Regions from separate parts of the Paenibacillus sp. SEL1 genome, predicted to be linked through region 1. Evidence: riboswitches for the same ligand, from Rfam matches in the RefSeq annotation. Region 1 holds a riboswitch; each other region holds the start of a gene.
What was found. A riboswitch is a leader RNA that binds a small molecule or an ion and turns the genes downstream of it on or off. The one in region 1 is predicted to bind cyclic di-AMP.
Positions count from the first base shown of each region.

Region 2: linked by a shared signal. The riboswitch ahead of ACYCSE_RS15705 (hypothetical protein) and the one ahead of ACYCSE_RS03870 (TrkH family potassium uptake protein) in region 1 are both predicted to bind cyclic di-AMP.
Region 3: linked by a shared signal. The riboswitch ahead of ACYCSE_RS09830 (C40 family peptidase) and the one ahead of ACYCSE_RS03870 (TrkH family potassium uptake protein) in region 1 are both predicted to bind cyclic di-AMP.
Region 4: linked by a shared signal. The riboswitch ahead of ACYCSE_RS23455 (3D domain-containing protein) and the one ahead of ACYCSE_RS03870 (TrkH family potassium uptake protein) in region 1 are both predicted to bind cyclic di-AMP.

Region 1 covers NZ_CM137723.1:846,198-850,486, forward strand. The annotation lists gene ACYCSE_RS03865 (potassium channel family protein) at 1-595, opposite strand, end outside; gene ACYCSE_RS03870 (TrkH family potassium uptake protein) at 788-2,128, opposite strand; cyclic di-AMP (ydaO/yuaA leader) riboswitch at 2,537-2,689, opposite strand; gene ACYCSE_RS03875 (CPBP family intramembrane glutamic endopeptidase) at 2,951-4,289, shown strand, end outside.
Region 2 covers NZ_CM137723.1:3,440,778-3,445,066, forward strand. The annotation lists gene ACYCSE_RS15690 (urease accessory protein UreF) at 1-142, opposite strand, end outside; tRNA gene ACYCSE_RS15695 (tRNA-Leu) at 405-487, shown strand; gene ACYCSE_RS15700 (glutathione peroxidase) at 580-1,065, opposite strand; cyclic di-AMP (ydaO/yuaA leader) riboswitch at 1,531-1,698, shown strand; gene ACYCSE_RS15705 (hypothetical protein) at 1,814-2,209, shown strand; gene kdpA (potassium-transporting ATPase subunit KdpA) at 2,622-4,289, shown strand, end outside.
Region 3 covers NZ_CM137723.1:2,145,962-2,150,250, reverse strand. The annotation lists gene ACYCSE_RS09840 (M1 family metallopeptidase) at 1-855, shown strand, start outside; gene ACYCSE_RS09835 (hypothetical protein) at 867-1,694, shown strand; cyclic di-AMP (ydaO/yuaA leader) riboswitch at 1,972-2,109, shown strand; gene ACYCSE_RS09830 (C40 family peptidase) at 2,115-2,615, shown strand; gene ACYCSE_RS09825 (GNAT family N-acetyltransferase) at 2,921-3,427, shown strand; gene ACYCSE_RS09820 (4a-hydroxytetrahydrobiopterin dehydratase) at 3,506-3,805, opposite strand; gene ACYCSE_RS09815 (hypothetical protein) at 3,923-4,216, opposite strand.
Region 4 covers NZ_CM137723.1:5,135,927-5,140,215, reverse strand. The annotation lists gene ACYCSE_RS23465 (ABC transporter substrate-binding protein/permease) at 1-116, shown strand, start outside; gene ACYCSE_RS23460 (amino acid ABC transporter ATP-binding protein) at 103-825, shown strand; cyclic di-AMP (ydaO/yuaA leader) riboswitch at 1,060-1,228, shown strand; gene ACYCSE_RS23455 (3D domain-containing protein) at 1,235-1,903, shown strand; gene ACYCSE_RS23450 (polysaccharide deacetylase family protein) at 2,101-2,910, opposite strand; gene ACYCSE_RS23445 (NADH:flavin oxidoreductase/NADH oxidase) at 3,216-4,238, shown strand.

The DNA.
Region 1 (4,289 bases):
CTGCTTTTAGCCGATCCATAGCCGTCGGTGCGATCAGGATACCGTTCGCCGTATGAAGCGCCACGACGCTACAACCAAAGCGGGTACGGGCATTTAGCTCTGCTAGCGTTTTGCCATTCAGACATGCAGGTACATTGAGTTCCACAATACTGTATTCCTTAGACAACTCTAAATAATCGAGCAAATTAGGCGTGACTAGCTGGTGAGCCACCCGGATACCCATATCCCGTTCTGGATAAATAATCCGGTCCACACCGAGCTTTTCTAACGCACGCCCGTGCAGCACAGATATGGCTTTGGCTACAACTTTTTTCACACCCAGCTCCTTCAGCAAAATGGCGGTGAGGATGCTTACCTGAATGTCATCACCAATAGCAACAATGCCACAATCGAAATTACGGATGCCCAGTGATCGCAACGAGTCTTCATCGGTAGCGTCCGTCACGACAGTATGTGTCAACATCTCACTCATACTGTCCACAACATCCTCATTCCGGTCAATGCCTAGCACCTCGCACCCCATATCAACCAATTGCAAAGCCAGGCTTGAGCCAAACCGCCCCAAGCCAATAACTACAAACTGCTGCGTTTTCATATCTACTCGAAAACTCCCTTATCTGAATCAATTTCATAAATGGGATCTTGCACAAATCCCATAAGCGACTTCCAATGAAGAAGATATAGATCGAAATGGTTTAGTTCGTCTATATCTTGACTTCGGAGCGACTGGTATCGAATTTTGCAAAATCCTGAAATGATTAAACCAACGAAATGTATATGAAATGATTCATCCTATAATCATTTTGCCTTCCGGATGACGATATAATTCTTTACCCTTTTTCGGCCCCAGTGCATAAGCTAGCGTGAGTGGCCCCAGTCTACCTGCAAACATCGTCAGGGTAATCACCAGCTTGCCTATGACTGTCAAATCAGGTGTAAGCCCCATCGACAGCCCCACTGTACCAAACGCAGACACCGTCTCAAACAAGATCATCAGAAAATGATGATCTTCAGTTGCCGACAAAATCATCGTCACCCCGATCACGAACAGCAACCCCAGCAGTGTAATGGTCAAAGCCTTGTAAATTCGTCCCTGCGCAAGTCGGTACTTGAACAGTACAATATCTTCCCGCCCCCGCAGCATCGAAATCACTGCTCCAATGAGCAGGGCGAATGTTGTGGTCTTAATCCCGCCTCCAGTGGAGCCAGGGGAAGCCCCAATAAACATGAGTATGATGATAAAAAACTGCGTAGCCTGCCGCAAGCCTGCGATGTCCAGCGTATTGGCACCTGCGGTACGGGGAGTAACGGACTGGAATAAAGATCCCAGTAGCTTACCACCCCAATCAAGCGAGCCAAGAGTCCTTGGATTCGTAAACTCAAATACAAAAATCACGAGCGTGCCGACTACAATCATAGCGCCCGTCATGCTGAGTACCACCTTGGTATGCAAGGACAGTCTCTTGCGCTTGCGATATTCTGCCAGGTCTGACATCACTACAAAACCAATGCCGCCAGAAATAATTAGAAACATTGCGGTAAAATTAACAATCGGATCATATACATAACCTGTCAAGCTGCGAAATTCACCGAATAAATCAAAACCAGCATTGTTAAACATGGAGATGGCATGCCAGATTCCAAAATAAATCGCCCTGCCTACGGGCATATCAAAGGACCAGCGAACCGAGAATATCGTAGCGCATACGCCTTCAATAACCAGTGAGTACAGTAATACCTTACGGATTAACCCGACAATTCCCTCTACAGAAGTCTGATTCATCGCTTCCTGCAAGATGAGACGCTCCCGCAAGGAAATCCGACGCTTGAACACCAGTGCAATCAAGGTAGCCATGGTCATAAAGCCAAGACCGCCGATTTGGATCAGCGCAACGATGACAACTTGACCAAAAGTGGTAAAAAAGAGCCCGGTGTCCTTTACGACAAGCCCGGTTACACAGGTCGCAGAGGCGGCAGTAAACAAAGCGTCTATAAACGCAAGTGGCTTTCCTGTTGTATTGGAGACCGGCAGCATTAACAATAAACTACCTATTAGAATGATAATGGCAAAGCCCGCAACGAATATCTGCGGTGGAGAAAGCCGGAGCCAGCTTGCATTGGGATTCATCTATTCATCACTTCTCTCCTAATCCTTAAAACTATAAATCAGTGATTTAATACGGTGTAAGCTCGCTACGCGTTCCATTTGATCTTTCGATCGTCGTTGCCCCTGAATTTTTTGATTTTTCCAAACCTTAGTTAACTATAATTAGCATTCCCTGAATACAGGAAGAATGCATGTCAAGCACTACTCGGCCCCCTGTGCTATTGGCGAGCAGTAGCGAAGGGGGCAGAATTGTTCTGAAGAAGCGAAGCGTTTGCCTTTATCTCCGGATTTTAACCATTAAAGGGGGTATACAATAAAAAAATCCGGGGATAACAGCAATCGGAAGAATAATCTGCACCCGCAGCGGTCTAACCAATCCAAACACTTTTATACGCACAAAAAAAGACACCGGAAAACCGAGTGCCTGACTTGGTTCCTGCTCATAGCCTACGAGGTTAGCTGACGGATTCGGGCAGCACAGTATGCCCTATTTACACTTCCGATCCAGCAGGATCGGTTGTAAAATTCACCCCAGTAACATGGTTCCCCCGTTTTCCCATAGAAATTCGGCTCAACTGTATATCATTACCTATGTATTTCATAGGCATTGCCTCAAGATTATAATCCTTCTATATCCAGATCACAAAACCGATTTCGCCGAAAAAACGTGAAATTGGCTTTATTTTGCGAATGGGCATCGTTTAATCGCAGCTTATCTAATTTTATTGGAACTTTAAAGTGCTTTCACTCTATTTTCATGAATATCGCTTGTCTGTTGGCGGGAACCTGTGCAGTATGATATCTTTAATGGATGTTCTTATTTACAGATTAAGGAGGAAACTCATGAATCCTATCGGGAAACCGGTCGTGCTCACGGCCAACTTCAAAAAATTAGGCTTGCTGGGCGGGATTGGCCTGATTTGCTTTTTTATCTTTCAATTGCTTATTCCCTCGCTTAGCAATCCGAGTCCAGAATCAGTAATGAACGCAAAGGTCATCAGCAAACAAGAAGCGGTCATACACGCATTGGACTTCGCCCGCTCCGAGCTGGGCTATACTGAATCACAGCCTGAGGAGCCTGTCGTGACCTATCAGGCCGAAACAGATTTGTACGGTTATTTATCTAGAGAAAAACTACTTCAACAGTACGACCGTACATGGAAAAAAAGTTACCCTTACGAAACCTTTCGGGTCGATCTGCCTGAATCCTCAGCGAAGAGTAAACTGCAAATTCATGTGGATTTATCCACTGGCAAGATCGTTAGCTTTAAACGGATCACCTCCAGCACCAATTACACACAGGCTGATATTTCTACGGATGAACAAGCACGTAACAGGCTTGTACGTGTGGCTGAGGACGGCATGACGCTCGAAGCCAAGGAGCAGGCGGCCGCAGTATGGGTCAAGCGCTTTGGCTTTAAGCCGTCGGATTTAAAGCTTGCGACCACTGAACAAGAAGGCGGATTAAAGTATACCGTAGACGATAAAAAAATCGGCGCCTCGGTACTTACACTGGCTTTTACTTTTGAAGACGGTGATGTTCGCTCCTTCACCCAAAGCTTTTCGGCCCCGTCGTCCTATACCGATTATATCGAAAAGCAAACATTTTGGGCGAATTTGATGACCTATGCGGGTTATGCCCTATTTAGCTTTGTACTGGGTGTACTTGCTATTGTGTATGCGTCACTCACCCGACGACATACTTCATTTGTACGCGGCATTGTTCTATCCGTTGTATACTTTATTGCTAGTATAGCTGGGACCATGAACATGCTGCCTTTATTGCAAGCAGAAGCAGGCGGTAAGGGCATGCTTATATTTCTTATGGTTTTCCAGATTGGTGTTACCTTTTTCATGGCTGTAGCGCTCTACTTCTCCTTGGTCGGCGGTGATGGGCTTATGCGTCAGGTTGGACTGAATGCATGGCCGCGTGCAAAAGAGCCGGGCTACGGGTTGTATGTGCTTCGCAGTATGTATGTTGGCTACTTGTGGGCCTTTATTTTACTCGGGGTACAATCCATCTTATTCTTTATACTGGAGCGCACATTTAATACATTCTCCACCACAGATGCCACACAATCCCCTTACAATATGGCTTATCCATGGCTACTGCCGATTATGGCGTGGATGGCAGGTATTGGAGAAGAGACTGTCTACCGTCTGTTTGGTATTCCGATGGTCA
Region 2 (4,289 bases), 2.6 Mb from region 1:
GATACAAATCATCCAGCATGTAATGTTCCAGGTCTTGTAGACTGTTCAAATGTCCGTTGCGGAATAGTTTCTCCAGTCCGTTAAAACGGGTGAAGCCACCAACAGGTAGGGAAGGGTCCAACAATAATGCATAGTTCAGCAAGCGGTTGCCTTTATGCAGGGCGGTTCGCCTCCTCGAAGTGAATCCTTATGTTATATTATTTTACTTTGCACTTAGGGATAACGAAATAATTCGAAATATATGTAATATATATTTACATTTTAGCAGCCTTTGTGTCAAATTAAATATTATTATCGCTCATATATGTTATATAAAATAACATATAAAATAATTATTATATTTTTGTTTACAAATAGTTGATGAGAGAGTATAATAAATCTGTTGCCTCAATACATTATGATTTGCGGTCGTGGTGGAATGGCAGACACGCTATCTTGAGGGGGTAGTGGGCGTACGCCCGTGGAGGTTCGAGTCCTCTCGACCGCATTATATGCAAGACTTAGTTAAAAAAGCATCCTGACACGGTTTACGTGAAGGGATGCTTTTTTTTGTTTTAATAACTGTGATAAAGAAGAATATCAGTTTTGCTGCAAAAGCTTCTCTATATCTCCCGCCAACTTATCTGGAGTGGTTTGCGGTGCATAGCGCTTAAATACGTTACCTTCTCGTGTAATTAAGAATTTAGTAAAATTCCATTTGATCGCTTTGGATCCTAATACCCCCGGAGCTGTTTGGGTCAGGTAGCGAAATAAGGGGTGCGCTTGATCGCCATTGACATCTGTCTTGGTGAACATCGGAAAGGTAACACCATAATTGATCTGGCAAAACTCGGAAATCTCCTCGCTGGAACCTGGCTCTTGTTTGGCGAATTGGTTGCTGGGAAATCCCAAAATTTCGAGCCCCAGTTCATGGTACTGGTCATATAGCTCTTGTAACGCTTTGTATTGGGGGGTTAACCCGCATTTGCTGGCTGTGTTCACAATAAGCAGAACATTCCCTTTATATGTGGATAACGGAATTGGTTTCCCTTGCAGGGTTTGCGCATCATATTCATAAACGGTCATAGTATCTCTCCTTATTCAATATTCAGCAATTAAATTGTAAGCAATTCAAAGTAAGGTTGCAAGTCTGGAAAAGCTGTATTAAGCCTTTAGCCGCTGTAAAATCGTATTTTGTTCAAAATAGTAAATCGCACTGCAAATGGAGCGAATTAAGGTGTTTCTTCTTATAAAAGCGGGTTCAATCGGTGTTTAGCTGGTACATATAGCGTATTTTCTTCTCTTTTTACAAAAAAAGGACAAAACGCTCTACCCTACGCCAATATTGACATGCTTGTCATTTTCAAAAAGGGATGAAAAACAGAGATTGGAGGAGCTGTGAGAAGCATATTTGCATTGTAAGCGTTATTATTAATCTTCTATGCTCTAAAGGCCGATTTATAACCCCGCAGTTGAGCTTTACAGTCTTCCATGCGCGGGTGTATGATTCAAGACGTAATTTCAAATTAACTTGAATGAAGCAACAACGAAATGTCTATAGCGCTGAATTTTGCAGTTGCAAAAGCGGGGGAACCAATCGAGACTGTACGGCTTGCCGTATGTCCCATGGGGTGAATTTTCCGGTCAAGTGCCAGAAATAGGGCGACTCTCACGTCCGAATCCGACAGCTAACCTCGTAAGCGTACAGGGAGAGGCAACAAACCGCCGTGTGCAGCCATGGTTTATTTTATCATGGATATGTAAGAAGCCGGAGGAAAGCCTTTTTCCTTCGGTTTCTTTTTGTTGTCTTTTTATACCGGGAGAGGAGCTACTGATGGAAGGTCGGTTAATTATTGTCACTGCACCGAATGAAGCGGGCAGAAGTTTTGTGAAATTGCTTATTTTCAAAAAATTGGCGTTTGCAGTTTTGACGAATAGCGCCCAGGAGGAACGACAGCTCAAGAAAATGGGTGTGGAGCACATTGTCCGCATCAATACCATGCAAGCGGGAAAATGGAATTTTCCAAAAAAAGAAATTGGTAGTGTGTATTTGTTCGAGAACAGCTTGAATCTGACTTGCCGTTTCCTGCAAATATGTCGGCCGCTAACATCGGAATCGATCTATGTTATTACGCACGGCTGTAATCCACAAGGAATTTATCGAGGATTGGGAGCGGACCATGTGATCTACACATTGAACGGAGAGGTGGGTTTTCTGCTGAACGGATAAGCACTTATAACATAGTTGTTTTATGATTTTATGATGAAATAAGAATGGCGATCTGAGGACCGATACGGAGGGTATAAACATGATGGATATATACATGCTGCTCGTCATGGCTGTGAGTTATGGAGTGATACTGCTGTTTGTACGCTGGTGTGATGCGCAGACCTCTAAAGGAGGACGAAGAGGATGATCGTTATACTTGGGCTTACGGCTATTGTGTTTATGTATTTAATCTACGCACTCCTGAACCCTGAAAAGTTCTAGTCAGCTATGGGGGATAGAGCGGGCGGGAACAACAGATCATGAATATTAAGCATCATAGGTAGCAGGTTTTCGCAAACGTGTGCACACGTTTGGTGCTCTGAAGCAGGTCTGTTGTTCCAAACGCAGGAGCATTTTGGAGGAGGAATAGAGGATGGAGCTGCTTCAAATTGGAATTGTGATCGTCATATTGTTGCTCTTGGTAAAGCCAGTGGGCACCTATATGTATCATGTATTCTCAAATGAACCCAATCGGATGGATCGGATTTTTGGCGGAACAGAAAAGCTGATTTATAAGATAGTAGGATTGAAGAAGCTGGAGAGCATGCGTTGGACTACGTATGTTATGAGTTTCATTGCAACGAATGCCGTGCTTGTGGCGATCAGCTACTTGCTGTTGCGTTTACAGGGAATGCTTCCCGGTAATCCGGCGGGAAACAGTAATATGGAAGCATCACTAGCTTTTAATACGGTAATCAGCTTTATGACGAATACAAATCTCCAACATTATAGCGGAGAAAGCGGGCTTACGTATCTGACACAGATGGCGTTCGTCACGATGATGATGTTCACTTCGGCTGCTTCCGGTTTTGCGGTTGCTGCGGCTTTTATGAGAGGATTGACGCGGCGCGGTGAAGGAATGGGCAATTTCTTTCAAGATTTTATTAAAGCCATTATAAGAATTTTCCTGCCGCTGGCCTTTGTGCTTACGCTGGTGCTGGTTGGATTGAAGGTACCCCAGACGCTACAGCCTACGGCGGATCTTACGACGCTGAGCGGAACACAGCAGCAGATTTCTATGGGACCCATTGCTTCTCTGGAGTCCATCAAGCATTTGGGGACAAACGGGGGTGGTTATGCGGGAGCTAACTCGGCGCACCCTTTTGAAAATCCAAGTCCTTGGACGAACGTGCTGGAAATTTTGGCAATGTGGGTAATGCCGGCTTCGTTGCCGTATACCTTTGGATTGTTTGCCCGTAATCGCAAGCAGGGCTGGATTATTTTTAGCTCCATGATGGTATTGTTTCTTATTTTTCTATCCATTACATACGTGTCTGAAAAGACAGGTAATCCGTTAATCCAGACACTGGGTGTGGATGCTTCTCAGGGAAGCATGGAAGGGAAAGAGGTTCGTTTCGGCATTGGACAATCGGCTTTATTCACTGCGGTCACAACAGCGGCAACGACAGGTTCGGTCAATAATATGCATGATACACTAACTCCACTGGGTGGCATGGCTGCTTTGGGAGAAATGATGCTAAACGTCATTTTTGGCGGCAAGGGTGTTGGACTGATGAATATGCTGATGTATGCGATTCTGGGTGTGTTTATATGCGGACTGATGGTCGGGAGAACTCCGGAATTTATGGGGAGGAAAATTGAAGGCAAGGAAATGAAGCTGATCGCGATTGCCATTTTGGTACATCCGTTTCTCATTCTCGCCCCAACTGCACTTGCATTTATGAGTCATTGGGGATACGATGCGGTCACGAACCCTGGCTATCACGGGTTGACTCAGGTGCTCTATGAATATGCGTCATCTGCCGCAAATAACGGTTCGGGATTTGAAGGTCTTTCGGATAACAATGTATTCTGGAACATGACGACGGGGATGGTTATGTTCTTCGGACGATATGTATCTATGATTGCATTGTTGGCTGTGGCGGCTTCGTTGAATGCCAAAGCACCGACTCCGGTGACGACGGGGACACTGCGCACGGACAACAAGTTATTTGGAGCCATTCTGATCGGGGTCGTGCTGCTGATTGGTGCGTTGACCTTTTTACCCGTCATCGTATTGGGACCTGTTGCTGAATTTTTG
Region 3 (4,289 bases), 1.3 Mb from region 1:
ATGGAGTATCCGACACTCATCACGGCCGCTGCTGCGGGTAATCTGAATCCTGGCTATAGTCTGGAACGGACATTAGTTCATGAGATTGGACATCAATATTTCTACGGAATGGTAGCCAATAATGAATTTGAGGAGCCGTGGCTGGATGAAGGCTTCACCTCCTATGCAGAGGAGCGGCTTATGGAGCAAGAATATGGGCTTACCCCCAACCTGCCATTACAATCGGGACAGGTAGCCTCCCCACAGCCGCTAAACCGTGAGTCATGGAAGTACGGCTCAGCGGCTGAGTACGCGCAAAATGCCTACTCTCGAGGCAAGCTGGTCCTACGGGGCATTGAACGTCAGGTGGGTATGAAAAAAATGGATCGCATTATGCGGACCTACGTCCAGACGTACCGATTCAAGCATCCGTCCTCACTGGATTTTCAACGTATCGTGGAGAGAGTCACCGGACGCTCATGGAGCCACTATTTTGAACAGTATGTATATGACGGCCAGATGGCGGACTTTTCAGTGGATCACATCACAAACCACAAGCTGGAGAATGGATATGAAGCAGTCGTGACGGTCAGCAAAAAAGGGGCGGATTATCCCAAGATCCCTGTCCAATTTACCTTCAAGGATGGTACCACGATATTCAAGGCTTGGGACGGCGCGGGCAAAAGTACAAATTTTCGGATCAAAAGTACTTCTCCCGTTTCCCATGTAACCCTTGATCCCTTATATACCATTGCACTGGAGAACAAGCATATTAACAATAGCCTAAAAGCCGAATTGGACGAAAAGCAACAAACCCGTTGGAGTATAAGTGTAACCAAGCTGTTGGAGACACTGCTTGGAAGTCTGTCATGGTGAGGTGTCTATAGATGCGGACTGTTATAAAAGAGGGCTGGGCGCTGGTGCGCATACGTTTCTATATCGTTATCATTTTATTTCTGTATCGACTACTGTGGGGGGTGTTTCTCTATCGGCTGGTGCAGTCTGCCGTTATCCCGCTATTGCTCCGTTATCCTGATCAGGGTCAGAACGAGCTGGGACAGACCTTATTTTGGATGGAGAGCCAGATTGCTCTGATGGACAGCCGGGAAGTACATGTGTATTTGTGGATACTACTAGGCGCGACTGTACTACGCATACTGATCACTCCCTTCATTAGAGCCGGAATATATCAAAGTCTGCATACCGATGCGACTGAACCGCAAAGCCTGTCCTTTTTCAAGGGTATGAAACGCCATGGCATGTCGTCGCTGTTGTATTACACCATCGAGTTGGGACTGCTGCTGCTTCCCGCCTTTTGGGTAGTACCGAGACTCTACCCTATTGTAGCAGGAGCACTTCAATCTTCCTCTTATCTGCTGCATTTATTGCCCTATGTCATTGGATGGATGGCATACGGATGGTTCATTCGGCAGTGCATCCTGTATATGCAACTGGGTACTGTCGGTGGTCACGCCATACTATCGTCCCTGCTCGCCTTCTTTCGCCAACTCCTCCCAGCTGTCGGTATATCCCTTTTGCTCGGTGCTTGTGTGCTGCTGGTCTTCGGTCTATTTGGCACCGTGGCGATGATTTGGACTGGCATGCTGGCGCTCATTCTCCAGCAATCGTATCATTTTGTTACTAGTCTGGTCAGGCTGTGGCATATCAGTTCGCAGTACAGACTATGGCATACCGATATCTCTAGTAGAAGCTAAGCCCTGCCATTATGTTTTTTTACTTCATTTCCGTCTGTCGAAAAACCTTGATTCATACCCGCACAAACGACATATAACTGAATACTGTTAACAAGATCTGTTCCTGGGACATTAGGAGCAGATTTTTTTTGTAACTTTTTGCAATGAAACATTTGCCAAAGCCAGCCGTCTTTGTTACAATAATCGCAGTGAACTGATAGTAACAACTTTGTAATCTTTATTGTAACCTTTATCTCAAAAATAACGTTATTGTGAATACTGCTCTCCAAGGTGCACATCTTAAGTTAAGCCTAATTCCTGGCACCTAGGAAGCGGGGGAACCAGTTTGGGTGAATTGATCTCGCAACAGAGTGGTCATAGGGGAACCTTCTACCGAATCCTTAAGCTAACCTCGCAGGCATTGGAAGGGGTATATTTTTTTTGAAGAAGAAGCTAACGATCGCAGCTATGGGTCTTGCCATTGCCTTTACATCTTTTACATTCGGTGGCGGCAGTGCATATGCAGACTCTAAGATGGACCAGGTCATCCAAGATGCCAAAGGAACGAACTACAGAAGCGGAGGCACTACACTCGAGGGATTCGATTGCTCCGGCTTCACAATGTACGTATACAACAAACTGGGAATTAAACTTCCGCATCAATCTGGATCACAATTCAAAATGGGATCTTCTGTATCCCGCGATGAAATGAGACCTGGGGACCTGGTGTTCTTCAACACCACAGGAAGAGGCATTTCCCATGTAGGTATCTTCGTAGGTGAAGGGAAATTTGCCCACTCCTCGACTTCACGTGGTGTAGTAGTTAGCTCACTGAACGAAAATTATTACGCTAACCGCTATGTCGGTGCAAAAAGAATTATGAGCACAGACGCTTACCATTCAGTAGCTTCAGACATTCCTGATGACGATAACGTAGAATAACTAACGCACAGCAAGCTAACCCTAGCCGCAATTTGATTCTGGCCGGAATCGAATTGCGGTTTTTTATGTCCACAACATCAGCAATTATTATCTTTACTGACGAACTGAGACCTCAAAAGGTTTCAATTGTAGCGAACATCGTCGGTTTTACCGTCACCGCTGGGGGAGCATATGAGCAGTAATTCCTTCTTATTGAATGTATACCCGACTTAGGTATGAAATAAACACGCTTGCCATTCCTCTGCAACTTGTCTACAATCTGTTGTTAATGATTGAAGTACCTGTGTAAAAGGAGGATGGAACACATGCCGGCCTCAATATCCAACTATCGGATCGTACCGATGGACGAGCATCAAGCGGCTGCAATCTGTGAGTGGCACTATGATCCACCTTATAACATATATGGTTGGCTCCCCTGGGAACAAATGAAGGCGCTTGAAGTCGAATTTGGAAGTCCCATGCTTCGCCAAGAGCAATATGTTGCCGTACTGGATGAAGAGAACAAGCTAACAGGATTTGCTCAATATTTTCCTATGATCGGTGTGACCCGGCTAGGTCTTGGAATGCATCCTGACAGGTGCGGACATGGCAAAGGCTCTGATTTTGTCCGTGCCATTGCAGAGGAAGCTCAACGACGCAACCCGAAGAATGAAATTGATCTAGAGGTGCTTACTTGGAATGAGCGCGCTATCCGGGCCTACAAGGCGGCTGGATTTGAGCTTACAGATACCTATGAACGCCAGACTCCTGATGGCAAAAAACCATTTTATTGTATGGTATATCGTCCCGAGCACCCAACCCAGATTCTATGATAAAAGCGCCTTCGGCATACAACCACGATGTTGTATAGCGAAGGCGCTTCTATCATCATACGACAGATCATTACAAGCTCAATGACTGCTGCGCATTTTTTCAAAAGCTTCATTATATTGTTGGGCTTCCTTAATATCCACGGCCATAATACCGCCGTCGTCCCAAGAGGTCAAACGCAGAGTCACGGTCTTATAATCAATCGTAATAAATGGATGATGATTGAATGCTTCAGATATAGCGGCAACTTCATCCACGAATGCAATCCCTTTCATAAAACTGGAAAAATTATATTTTCGAACGATCCAACGTCCTTCCTCCAGTTCCCAGCCCTCCAGTTTCTCCAGATGTGCTTCAATCTCTTCTTGTGTAAAAGGCATGTTACGAACTCCTCCCCGTTTATACGGAAGCCTTTCGACCGCTTAAATACGGCCAAAACTACGATATATTGGTGTACATATTACCACGGCCCCGTTGATAAATCCATAAGACGGACCTCAAATCAAAGGGACTGACGTCAGCTCCTCGTCCCCAATAAGTACATAGATGCGATGCTGCTCCGGCTCATAGATCACAACGCTACTCCCTACAGTGATTGTGGGCTCTGTACCCAGTGCATAAAATAAGTCTTCTGCCAAAGCTTCATTGACTTCCTGACGTCCCGCCGGGTCCAGCCTGTCCCAATCTTCTGCTTCCATCTCAAAAAATTCATAGCTATCTGGGATGCGCCCCACAGCCTCTGTCAAATCGTTCAAAATTTGTTCATACTCACGCCCATGCTTTACTCCCATGCCATTTCCTCCAATGGTTCCGCCATTCAATACATAATCACCTTATTATACCGGAAATTCGCACTTAACAAAA
Region 4 (4,289 bases), 1.5 Mb from region 1:
ACGAAGGATTAAGTCCGTTCATAATCGCAGCCGCTATTTATTTTGTAATGACATTCAGCTTGTCTAAGCTGCTGGGTTTATGGGAAAGGAAGTTGAGAGCCAGTGATCACCGTTAAACAACTGCGTAAATCGTTCGGTAAGAATGAAATTTTAAAAGGCATTGATATAGATATCGCCAAAGGTGAAGTCGTCGTCATCATCGGCCCCAGTGGTTCGGGGAAGAGTACGTTTTTGCGTTGTATGAATCTGTTGGAACAGCCTACAGACGGGGAGATTTTGTTTGAGGGCGAGCCGATTACAGCTCGTGGCCATAATATTAATGTAACCCGGGAGAAGATGGGGATGGTGTTCCAGCATTTTAATCTTTTCCCGCATAAAACAGTGTTGCAGAACCTGACACTTGCCCCAACACAGGTTAGAAGACAGTCAGGGAAGGAAGCGGAAAAAATTTCGCTAGAACTCTTGCGTACCGTAGGGCTTGAGGATAAGAAGAATACCTATCCGAACCAGCTATCCGGAGGACAGAAGCAACGTATTGCGATTGCGCGTGCTTTGGCCATGCAGCCGCACGTAATGCTGTTCGATGAGCCGACTTCTGCATTGGACCCTGAAATGGTTGGAGAGGTTCTGGATGTAATGAAGAAGCTCGCCGAAGGCGGCATGACAATGGTAATCGTGACGCATGAAATGGGCTTTGCCCGCGAGGTAGGCGATCGAATCATCTTTATGGATAACGGTCAAATTGTGGAGCAAGGTACACCAGAGCAGGTATTTAACACTCCAAGCCATGATCGCACCCGTGATTTTCTTGCCAAGGTATTGTAAGGAAGTGCTGATATAATCTATAAAAAAAGCCCTCCGTTTGACGGAGGGCTTTTTTTCTTTTTGTCACCATTTCCCCATACTTTCGTAACAAATATCGATTTCTTGATGACAAAATTGTAATGAGTGTAGTATGATGTTCAAGGTTCCCAACATTTTCATGCGGATAAGGTTACAAAATTGTGATATTATGCAGTAAGCCAAAACTTACCGGGACAGCATGTGGTTATGACAACCGCTGAAGCTGGGCCCAAACTATGGGAAGTGCGGGGGACGTAACAACGGCAGTCATTCCGATACGTCATAAGACGATGTGGAATATGCCTAGGGGTGAATTGCACAAGCATAGGGCTTCTCCTGAGTCCGAATCCGACAGCTAACTTCGCAGGCATAACAGAGGAGGTACATATCTTTGAAACATCTAAAACATATTGGTAAAACGATGAAATTTGCGGTGCTTGCCGCAGCTATTGCAGGGTTGGCACAGACAGCTGGAGTAGCGGATGCTGCTTCGCTTCACACTGCCAAAGAGGGCGATACCTTTTTTTTGCTTGCTCAACGTTATGGAGTATCGGTAGACGAGCTAACGAAGGCGAACCCAAACATTGCCTCCAACAATATATATGCAGGTCTGCAAATTAAGGTGCCTGGCGAAAATAGTGTGAAGGCAGCTTCGGATTCGAAGCCGCAGCTTCTTACGGAGAAAGCACCAGCGAATGAGGGGCCAACGATTGAAGCGTGGGGCAAAACATTCAACTATAGCAAAATAGTTGACGTTAAGGCTTCAGCGTATTCTGCCGCAGCCGACGAGAATGGTAAATGGGGAGCAGTGGACTACTACGGCAATCCGCTTAAACTAGGTACAATTGCGGTAGACCCGAACGTCATTCCGATGGGCACGAAAGTGCTGGTTACAGGCTATTCCCACCCAGGTTTGCCGGATCATTCTTTTGTAGCTGTCGCTCGCGATCAGGGCAGCGCCATTACAGGAAAGCGGATTGATATCTTTATTCCTGGCAACAAATCATTTGTGAACGACTTTGGATTTCAAAATGTGAAGCTGTACGTTATTGATAAATAGCATTGTACGTATATACGATTTAATTTACATAATATATATTATGTAAACTTAATGTCTGTATCCTACCGCATATAACTAGGTCGGACTCTTATCAGGTCGTATCCATAAAAAAGGCTGTCTTGACGAGCAGAAAACTTCTGCTGGTAAGACAGCCTTTTTACGTTGCTTTAGCTTGCAGCTCAATCATAAACATATGGTTATTTCCGTTCCGATGTGTGGAGTAGCCGGGGGACTGTCACAAATTTGTAGCCCTTAGCTTTTAGAGAGTGAATTAGACCCGGCAGAGCTTGGACAGTGCCTTGCAAGTTGGAACTTTGACCTCCACCTGCGTGCATTAAAATAATAGAGCCAGGCCCGGTAGCTGGGATCACATTGCGCTGAATTTGTGTTTTACTTAATCCCTTCCAATCGAGAGAGTCTACATTCCAATTGACAATCATATAGCCATGACGACGTGCCCATTGGATTTGAGGCTCCGTGATTTCACCGTAGGGTGGACGAATCAACTTGGGGCGAAAACCTGCGCTGGCTTGTAAAATACGTTCTGTTTTTGTAATCTGGTTGCGAAAGCGTTCTGGTGTGGCCTTCCTAAAATCCGGATGAGTATAGGAATGGTTTCCTATAGCATGGCCTTCACGGATAATACGGCGTATGATCCCCGGATGCTTTTCCGCACGGTGACCGACGATGAAAAAGGTGGCTTTGATGCCATTGGCGTGTAATACGTCCAAAACCTGCGGCGTATACCTAGAATCGGGCACATCATCAAAGGTTAGGGCAATTTGGCGGGTGTGTGGGCCGCACATTTTAAAAATGTCTGCATGTTTTTTACGCAGCATTGCTAATGTAGGAGTTGCTCGATCTGTGCTCTGTTGTACAGAAGAAGAAGCAACAGCTGCTTCCTTGGGATGGGGCGTTCCGGTGTTGGGAGGCGCATCCGCGTGAACGGGTAAACTTGAGAATGCTAGTAACAGTGCCAAGCATGGCAACACTCCCCTGTACGGCATATGTATCCCCCCTTTCCGTGCAGTGGTACCTAGTGGTGCTCTCGACTATTATGTACCTGTCCTATTAAAAATATGCTGGTAACCAAGTTCGGCTCATAAACGACTGGAATGAAGTCCACGATGAAACGATTATCAATGAAGATGATGGAGCTAAACGTACATATTCTCTTAAAGATGACCGAAAACAGGAGCATTTTCGCAAGTTTTAGCCTTACAACGAATTCGGTATACTGTGACAGCTGGTGTATAATGGGGATGCAATTCATAATTATACAGACATGGAATTGAAGGAAGGATGGATAAAAGTGACCGACTTGTTTACTCCTTATCAATTAAAGGGGCTTTCTTTAAAAAATCGGATTGTCATGCCCCCGATGTGCCAATACAGCGTGGAGGCCAAGGACGGAAATCCAACGGATTGGCATCATGTCCATTATGTGAGCCGGGCAGTAGGAGGCACTGGACTTATTATTGTGGAAATGACAGCGGTCCATCCAGATGGACGTATTACGGATCGTGATTTGGGTATTTGGAGTGACGAACATATTCCTGCATATCGTAAGATTGTAGAGGAAGTTCACAAGTATGGTGCCAAGATTGGTATTCAACTAGGCCACGCTGGACGCAAGGCTGAAGATGCTGAGCAACCTGTAGGTCCGTCCACGATTCCTTTTAGCGAACGCTTTAAAAAGCCGCACGCCTTAAAGACAGCTGAAGTCAGGGAATTGGTCCAGGCATACAAAGAAGGCGCGCGCCGCGCGGTGGAAGCCGGTTTTGATACGGTTGAGATACATGGCGCTCACGGCTATCTGATCCATCAATTTCATTCGCCTTTAACAAATACCAGAGAAGATGAATATGGGCAGGATTTGTCACTGTTCGGTGTTGAGGTCATACATGCTGTTAAAGAGGTTCTTCCTTCTGATATGCCTGTGCTTATGCGGATATCTGCCAAAGAATACGTCGAGGATGGATATAATGTGGAATACATAACAGGCGTAGGGGAACGATATCGTGATGCAGGTGTGGATATTTTCCATATATCTTCTGGTGGTGAGGGTCCGATTGGTTCTGGCGGAGGCCCGTCTGCGCGTGCCGGCTATCAGGTGGATTTGGCTCATACCATCCGTGAAAAGCTGAATGTACCTGTGATTGCTGTTGGCTTACTGGATGATTATGAGGACGCCCGCCGGGTTGTTCAGCAGAAAGAAGCTGATCTCGTAGCAATAGGGCGTGCCATGCTGCGTGATCCCTATTGGGCGCTGCATGCATCGCGGGAGCTAAAAGTACAGGCCGACATCCCAGAGCCTTACTTGCGCGGTTTTTAGATATTTTTGAAACCCTCTTTGTAAAGCTTGCGTAAACATGTGTACAGAGCT